One region of the Agrococcus sp. DT81.2 genome, then DNA from elsewhere that is predicted to be linked to it. Evidence: predicted binding sites of a transcription regulator. Region 1 holds the regulator's gene; the other holds the start of a gene.
What was found. Region 1 encodes LexA, which represses DNA repair genes until DNA is damaged. Its sites were predicted from a motif close to TCGAACANNTGTTCGA; they were not measured.
Positions count from the first base shown of each region.

Region 2: a site for LexA is predicted at 1,364-1,379, ahead of ACLQ21_RS04800 (DUF222 domain-containing protein). Genes of this name have one in related genera too.

Region 1 is NZ_JBNCLZ010000007.1:22,089-25,278, reverse strand. It holds gene hflX (GTPase HflX) at 1-474, shown strand, start outside; gene ACLQ21_RS13270 (N-acetylglucosamine-6-phosphate deacetylase) at 504-1,640, shown strand; gene lexA (transcriptional repressor LexA) at 1,637-2,260, opposite strand; gene ACLQ21_RS13260 (hypothetical protein) at 2,498-2,848, shown strand; gene ACLQ21_RS13255 (histidinol-phosphate transaminase) at 2,885-3,190, shown strand, end outside.
Region 2 is NZ_JBNCLZ010000002.1:315,816-319,005, forward strand. It holds gene ACLQ21_RS04800 (DUF222 domain-containing protein) at 1-1,301, opposite strand, end outside; gene ACLQ21_RS04805 (hypothetical protein) at 1,408-2,094, opposite strand; gene ACLQ21_RS04810 (APC family permease) at 2,122-3,190, opposite strand, start outside.

The DNA of each region.
Region 1 (3,190 bases):
CTCGTCGAAGCCTTCCGCTCGACGTTCGAGGAGGTCGCGGAGTCCGACGTCATCGTGCACGTGGTGGACGCGAACCACCCGGATCCCGCGGCGCAGATCGCGACCGTGCGCGACGTCCTCGGAGAGACGGGAGCGCGCTCCATCCCCGAGATCGTCGTGTTCAACAAGGTCGACCTCGTCGGCGACGACGAGCGGCTGGTGCTGCGCGGGCTGCAGCCGGACGCGATCTTCGCGTCGGCGCGCACCGGCGAGGGCATCGACGCGATCCTGGAGCGCATCGGTCAGCTGCTGCCGCGACCCGAGGTCGAGGTGTCGCTGCTCGTGCCCTTCGACCGCGGCGACATCATCGCGATGCTCCACGACCGCTTCGAGGTCGTGAGCGAGGGCTACGGCGAGGCGGGCACGCGCGTCGACGCGAAGGTGACGGAGGCTGCGCTCGCGCAGCTCGCCCCCTTCCGCATCGACGCGGCCTAGGGGCCGGCCGCCACGCATAGGCTGACCGCGTGAGTGCGAGCCTCCTGCTGACCGCCGACAGCATGCTCGTCGACGGGGCGCTGGTGCCGGATGCCTGGGTGCTGTCGGAGCGCGGCGTGGTCACGGCGGTCGGTCGGGGCGCGCCCCCGCGCGACGCCGACCTGGCGGTCTCCGGCACCCTCGCGCCTGGGTTCGTCGACCTCCACTGCCACGGCGCCGTCGGCTCCGCGTTCGACGACGACGAGCCCGACTGGGACGGCATCCTCGGGTTCCACGCCGCGCACGGCACGACGAGGCAGGCGATCTCGCTCGTGACCGCTCCGCTCGAGACGCTGGTGCGGCGGATCGAGGCGGCGGCGGCGGTCTGCCGCGCCGACGACCGGGTGCTCGGCATCCACCTCGAGGGGCCCTTCCTCGCCGACAGCCACCGCGGCGCCCACGACCCGGCAGCCCTGCAGCCGCCGTCCGCGGAGGCGGTCGACCGGCTGCTCGCTGCCGGCGACGGGCACGTCCTGCAGCTGACGATCGCACCGGAGCTCACCGGTGCACTCGACGCCATCCCTCGCCTGGTCGCCGCGGGCGTGCGGGTCGCCGTCGGGCACACGGGCGCGGACGCCGCGACCGCTCGCGCGGCGTTCGACGCGGGCGCGACGCTGCTCACGCACGCATGCAACGGCATGCCGCCGATGCACCACCGCTCGCCGGGGCCGCTGCCGGCAGCGCTGCTCGACCCGCGGGTCACGCTCGAGGCGATCGCCGACGGCGAGCACGTCGCGCGGGAGGTGCTCGCGCTCCTCGCGCAGGCGGCCCCCGGCAGGCTCGCGCTCGTCTCCGACGCGATGGCTGCCGCGGGGATGCCGGACGGCGCCTACCGCATCGGCTCGCTCGACGTGCGGGTCGAGCAGGGACTCCCGCGCCTCGCCGAGGGCGACTCGATCGCCGGCTCCACGCTCACGCTCGACCGCGCCGTGCGCACCATGGTCGAGGCCGGAGTGCCGCTCGAGGCCGCGCTCGACTCGGCGACCAGGGCGCCGGCCGACGCGGTGGGCCGCGTCGACATCGGCGGGATCCGTGTGGGCGCGAGGGCGGATCTCGTCGCTCTCGACGGTCGCCTGGGGGTCTCGGGCGTGTGGCGAGACGGGCGCCGCGTGCCCGCTCGGGCCTAGACCGCGCGCAGCACCGCCACGACCCGGCCCAGCACGTCGGACTCGTCGCCCAGGATCGGCTCGAACGCCGAGTTCCGGGGGAGCAGCCACGTGTGCCCGTCTCGCTGCTTGAACACCTTCACGGTCGCCTCGCCGTCGAGCATCGCGGCGACGATGTCGCCGTTGTCGGCCGTCTGCTGCTGCCGCACGACGACCCAGTCGCCGTCGCAGATCGCGGCGTCGATCATCGAGTCGCCGACCACCTTGAGCATGAAGAGGTCGCCGGTGCCGACGAGCTGCTTGGGCAGCGGGAACACGTCCTCGACCTGCTGCTCCGCGGTGATGGGGATGCCCGCGGCGATGCGGCCGACGAGCGGCACGAACGACGCCTGCTGGATGCTGCCGACGGTCTCGTCGACCTCGTCGTCGACGAGCACCTCGATCGTGCGCGGTCGTGACGGGTCGCGGCGGATGTAGCCCTGCAGCTCGAGCTGCCCGAGCTGATGCGTGACGGACGAGAGCGACGAGAGACCCACGGCGTCGCCGATCTCGCGGTAGCTCGGCGGATACCCGCGCTGCCGCACCGCGCGCTGGATCATCTGCAGGATCGCCTGCTGCTTCTCCGTCAGCTGCCTCGCCATGATGCCCCGATCGCCCGATGTCAGTGGTGCCTGGTGGACTCCATCTGATTCGAAAGCGTATCCGACGGGTCGCCCGGATCACACAGACATTCGAGCGTGTCGTACGGGAATCCGACGAAAGCAGTTTCGCCGGGAGTCTTGACGTGCAGGTTCGTTCGAAGATAGGTTCGAAACAGAGATTCGCGGTCGGTGCTCCCGGCCGAGCACCGACCGCGAGTCCCACGAGAGGAGCAGGCAATGACTGCCATCGCCACGACCACCCCGAGCATCCGCATCCGCATGACGCCCCGCGGCCGCCGCACGCTGGCGCTGCTCGTCGCCGCGCCCGTGCTCGCCGTGGGCACGCTCGCGGGCGCCGGTGTCGTCGGCGACGCCCTCGCCGGCGCCGTCGCCTCGTCGTCGACGTCGACCGCGGGCTTCGAGCACATCACCGTGCTGCCCGGTCAGTCGCTCTGGCAGATCGCCGAGGCCGTCGCGCCCGAGGCCGACCCACGCGACGTCATCGCCGAGATCGAGCTGCTCAACGGCATCGCCGGAGCCATCCAGCCCGGCGAGCAGCTCGCGATCCCCGCGCACTACTCGCGCTGATCCGCGCCGCCGTGCCGGCCGTCCTAGGCTGGTTCGGTGACGAGCCTCGACGACCTCCCCATCCGCGACGACCTGCGCGGGCTCACGCCCTACGGCGCGCCGCAGCTCGACGTGCCCGTGCGGCTGAACGTCAACGAGAACGCCTACCGCGTGCCGGAGGCCGTGGCCCTCGACATCGTGCAGGAGATCGCGCGCGCCCTGCCCGACGCCAACCGCTACCCCGATCGCGAGTTCGACGCGCTCCGCCAGGCGTTCGCCGACTACCTCGGCCACGGGCTCGAGCCGGCGCAGCTGTGGGCGGGGAACGGCTCGAACGAGGTGCTGCAGCACGTGCTGCAGGCC
Region 2 (3,190 bases), on a different contig from region 1:
CAGACGAGCACGCCGTTGTCGATGTCGGTGGCGCCGCCGTCGGCCCAGGTGCGCACGTGGTGCACGTCGTTCCAGGACGCCGGTGCGCCGCAACCGAGGCAGTGCTGGTCGCGCAGGATGATCGCCAGCCGCTGCGCCCTGTTGAACAGCCGCTTGCGGCGGCCGAGCTTGAGGACGTGGCCGTCGTCGTCGATCAGCGCGGGCTGGATGAACGCGTCGCACGTCATCCGGGCGGCCAGCTGCACCGGCACGATCTCGCCCGTCTCGACGATCTCGCACACCCCCGGCTGGCCGGCGGCGTGCGCGGCGAGGTCGGCGAGCGTGACCGCCACCAGCAGCGTCGGCGACGCCTTCCCCGGCCGCGGCGCGTCGCCGGAGCGGGCGTGCGCGCCGAACAGGCCGGTGAGCACGTCCGCGGCGCGCTGCTCGTCGGTGCGGTCGTCGTCGTCGACCGGTCGGGCGCCCTCGACGTCGATCCTCGTGCGCGGCGACCGGTACGCGGCCACCACCGCGTGCACCGCCGCCCCGTCGATGGGCGGCAGGACGATCCGGCCGCGGAACATGCCGTCGGCGCTCTGCTTGAGCGTGAACGACCGGGACGCGAGCTGCTGCTCCTCGCGCGGCTCCGCCCCGTCCGGGTCGAACGCCTGCAGCCACGCCCGCGCGACCGTCGCCAGCAGCTCCGGCGGCGACGGCGGCGTGTCGTCATAGCCCCGCCGCTCATCCAGACGCTCCTCGCCGTCGTCATGCGCCTCGTCGTCGGCGGGGCGGGTCGCGGTCGCGTCGGCGACCAGCGACGCCTCGGCCGCGAGCAGGTCGTCGTCGGCGACCCGCAGGTAGCCCTCCTCGAGCCGCTCGACGATCACCCGCGCCTGATCGAGGCCGATCGCCCCCGCGGCGAGCGCCGCGGCGACGTGCGGGTAGCGCGGCTCGAACGGCAGCCCCGACGGCGACCAGCGCGGCGTCGCCGCCAGCGCCACCCGCACGATCGCCTTCGCCCGCCCGGCCGTGACGCCCAGCTCGTGGCGCAGCGCGTCCGGCGTGCTCCGGTACCCGAACGAGCGCGCCAGCGACGGCGCGTCCAGCGCCGGCGCCGCCTGCTCCAGCAGCCCCGCCAGCCGCACCGCCGCACCATCGGCGCACTTCGCGAGCTCGCCCACGGCCGCGAGCGCATCCCAGCGCTGCGCATCCCCGAGCCCCTCGAAGCCCGCCAGCAGCGCCTCGATCCCGTCCTGCACGCCATCGAGCGCCGCCCGCAGCGCCGCCGCATCCGGCGACCTGCCCCGCACCAGCTCCCCCATCGGAACCCCCTCAGCGCCACCCCCACCGGCGGCCTTCGATGGCTCCGATTCTACCCGGCGGATCGAACGTGTGTTCGAACGATCCACGGCCTGTGGAGAACCCGCCTCAGCTGCGGCGCTGCACCCGGTCGTACGACGGCTGCCGCAGCCGCTGCACCCACGCGTAGTGCTGAGCGCCTGGCAGCGGATGCCGCCCGGCGTCGAAGCGCAGCAGCGGGTCGAGGGGTCCCGGCTGGCGCTGCAGCTCGAGCTCGGCGAACGGATGCCACCGCCCGCGGGGGCGCGCGACGAGCAGCACCAGCCGCCACGGCTCGGATCCGAGGCGCTCCGCGAGCGCCTCGGGAGTCGTCGGGAGGTCGTCGGGCGTGACGGTGCGGGCCGCGATGAGCACCGGCCCGCTCGGCGACCGATACGGCAGCATCGAGCTGAGGTGCGCACGCGATGGCGAGCGATGCACGAGCAGGCAGAAGCGCGACGGCCAGCCGGCGCCCGTCGAGGCGAGCTCCAGATCGGCAGTGCCGGCGTCGGTCTCGAAGCGCACGGCGAGCCCGATGACGTCGGGCAGCGGCGGCGGCACACCGGCCGAGCGCGAGGCGCGAGCCAGCACGGTCACCGGCTTCGGGTCAGGCTCGTCGATCCAGCGGATGCCGGTGCGCAGCCCGCTGCCCGTACGCCGCAGGGTGCCGCGCAGCAGCACCCCGTGCGGGTGGATCGGATGCGGGCGACGCACGGCCGCGAGCGTCGCGAAGCCGGCTCCGAGGGCGCGACCGATGACGGTCGTGAGGCGCAGCATCCCTCGATCATGCTCGACGAGCATCGCCTACGCGCCCTGCGGCGTGACGAGGGGCAGCTCGCTCGCGCCCTGCTGACGCAGACGCGAGTGGCGGCGGCCGTAGAGCAGGTAGATCAGCATGCCGATCGCGAGCCAGACCAGGAACCGCACCCAGGTGAGGGTCGTCAGGTTGAACATGAGCCACAGGCACAGCGCAGCCGACAGGATCGGCAGCCACGGCGACAGCGGCACGCTGAAGCCGCGCGGCAGGTCGGGGCGGGTGCGCCGCAGCACCACGACGGCGATGCTGACGAGCACGAACGCCGACAGGGTGCCGATGTTGATCATCTCCTCGAGCAGGCCGACCTCGAAGAAGGCGGCGACGAGCGCGACGACCGCGCCGCCGATGATCTGGATGCGCACGGGCGTCTTGCGCGAGCCCGTCTTCGACAACCAGCGCGGCAGCAGCCCGTCGCGGCTGAGCGCGAAGACGATGCGCGCCTGCCCCAGCAGCAGCACCATGATGACGGTCGTGAGCCCGGCGAGCGCGCCGACCGAGATGATCGCCGACGCCCAGTCCTGGCCGACCAGTCGGAAGGCGGTCGCGAGCGACGGCTCCTCCTCCTGCGCGAGCTGCTCGTACGAGACCATGCCGGTCATGACGACGGAGACGAGGACGTAGAGCACGGTGACGACGCCGAGCCCGAGGAAGATGCCCTTCGGCAGCGTGCGCTGCGGGTCCTTCACCTCCTCGGCGCTCGTGGCCACGACGTCGAAGCCGATGAACGCGAAGAACACGAGCGCGGCCGCCGCCAGCATGCCGAAGACGCCGTACTGGGCGGGGGGCGCGCCGGTCATCCACGAGAAGAGCGACTGCGTCCACGCGTCCCCGCCGCCCTCGACGGGACGCGATTCCGGGATGAACGGCGTGAAGTTCGCGACGCGCACGAAGAAGAAGCCGACCACGATCACGAACAGCACGATCGCGACCTTGATGAGCGTGAACACGGCACCGACCCGCGCCGTGAGCTTCGTGCCTGCGACGAGCAGTGCGGTGAAGATGGCGACGATGAGGAAGGCCGGCCAGCTGACCTCGATCCCCGCGACGGTGATCGTC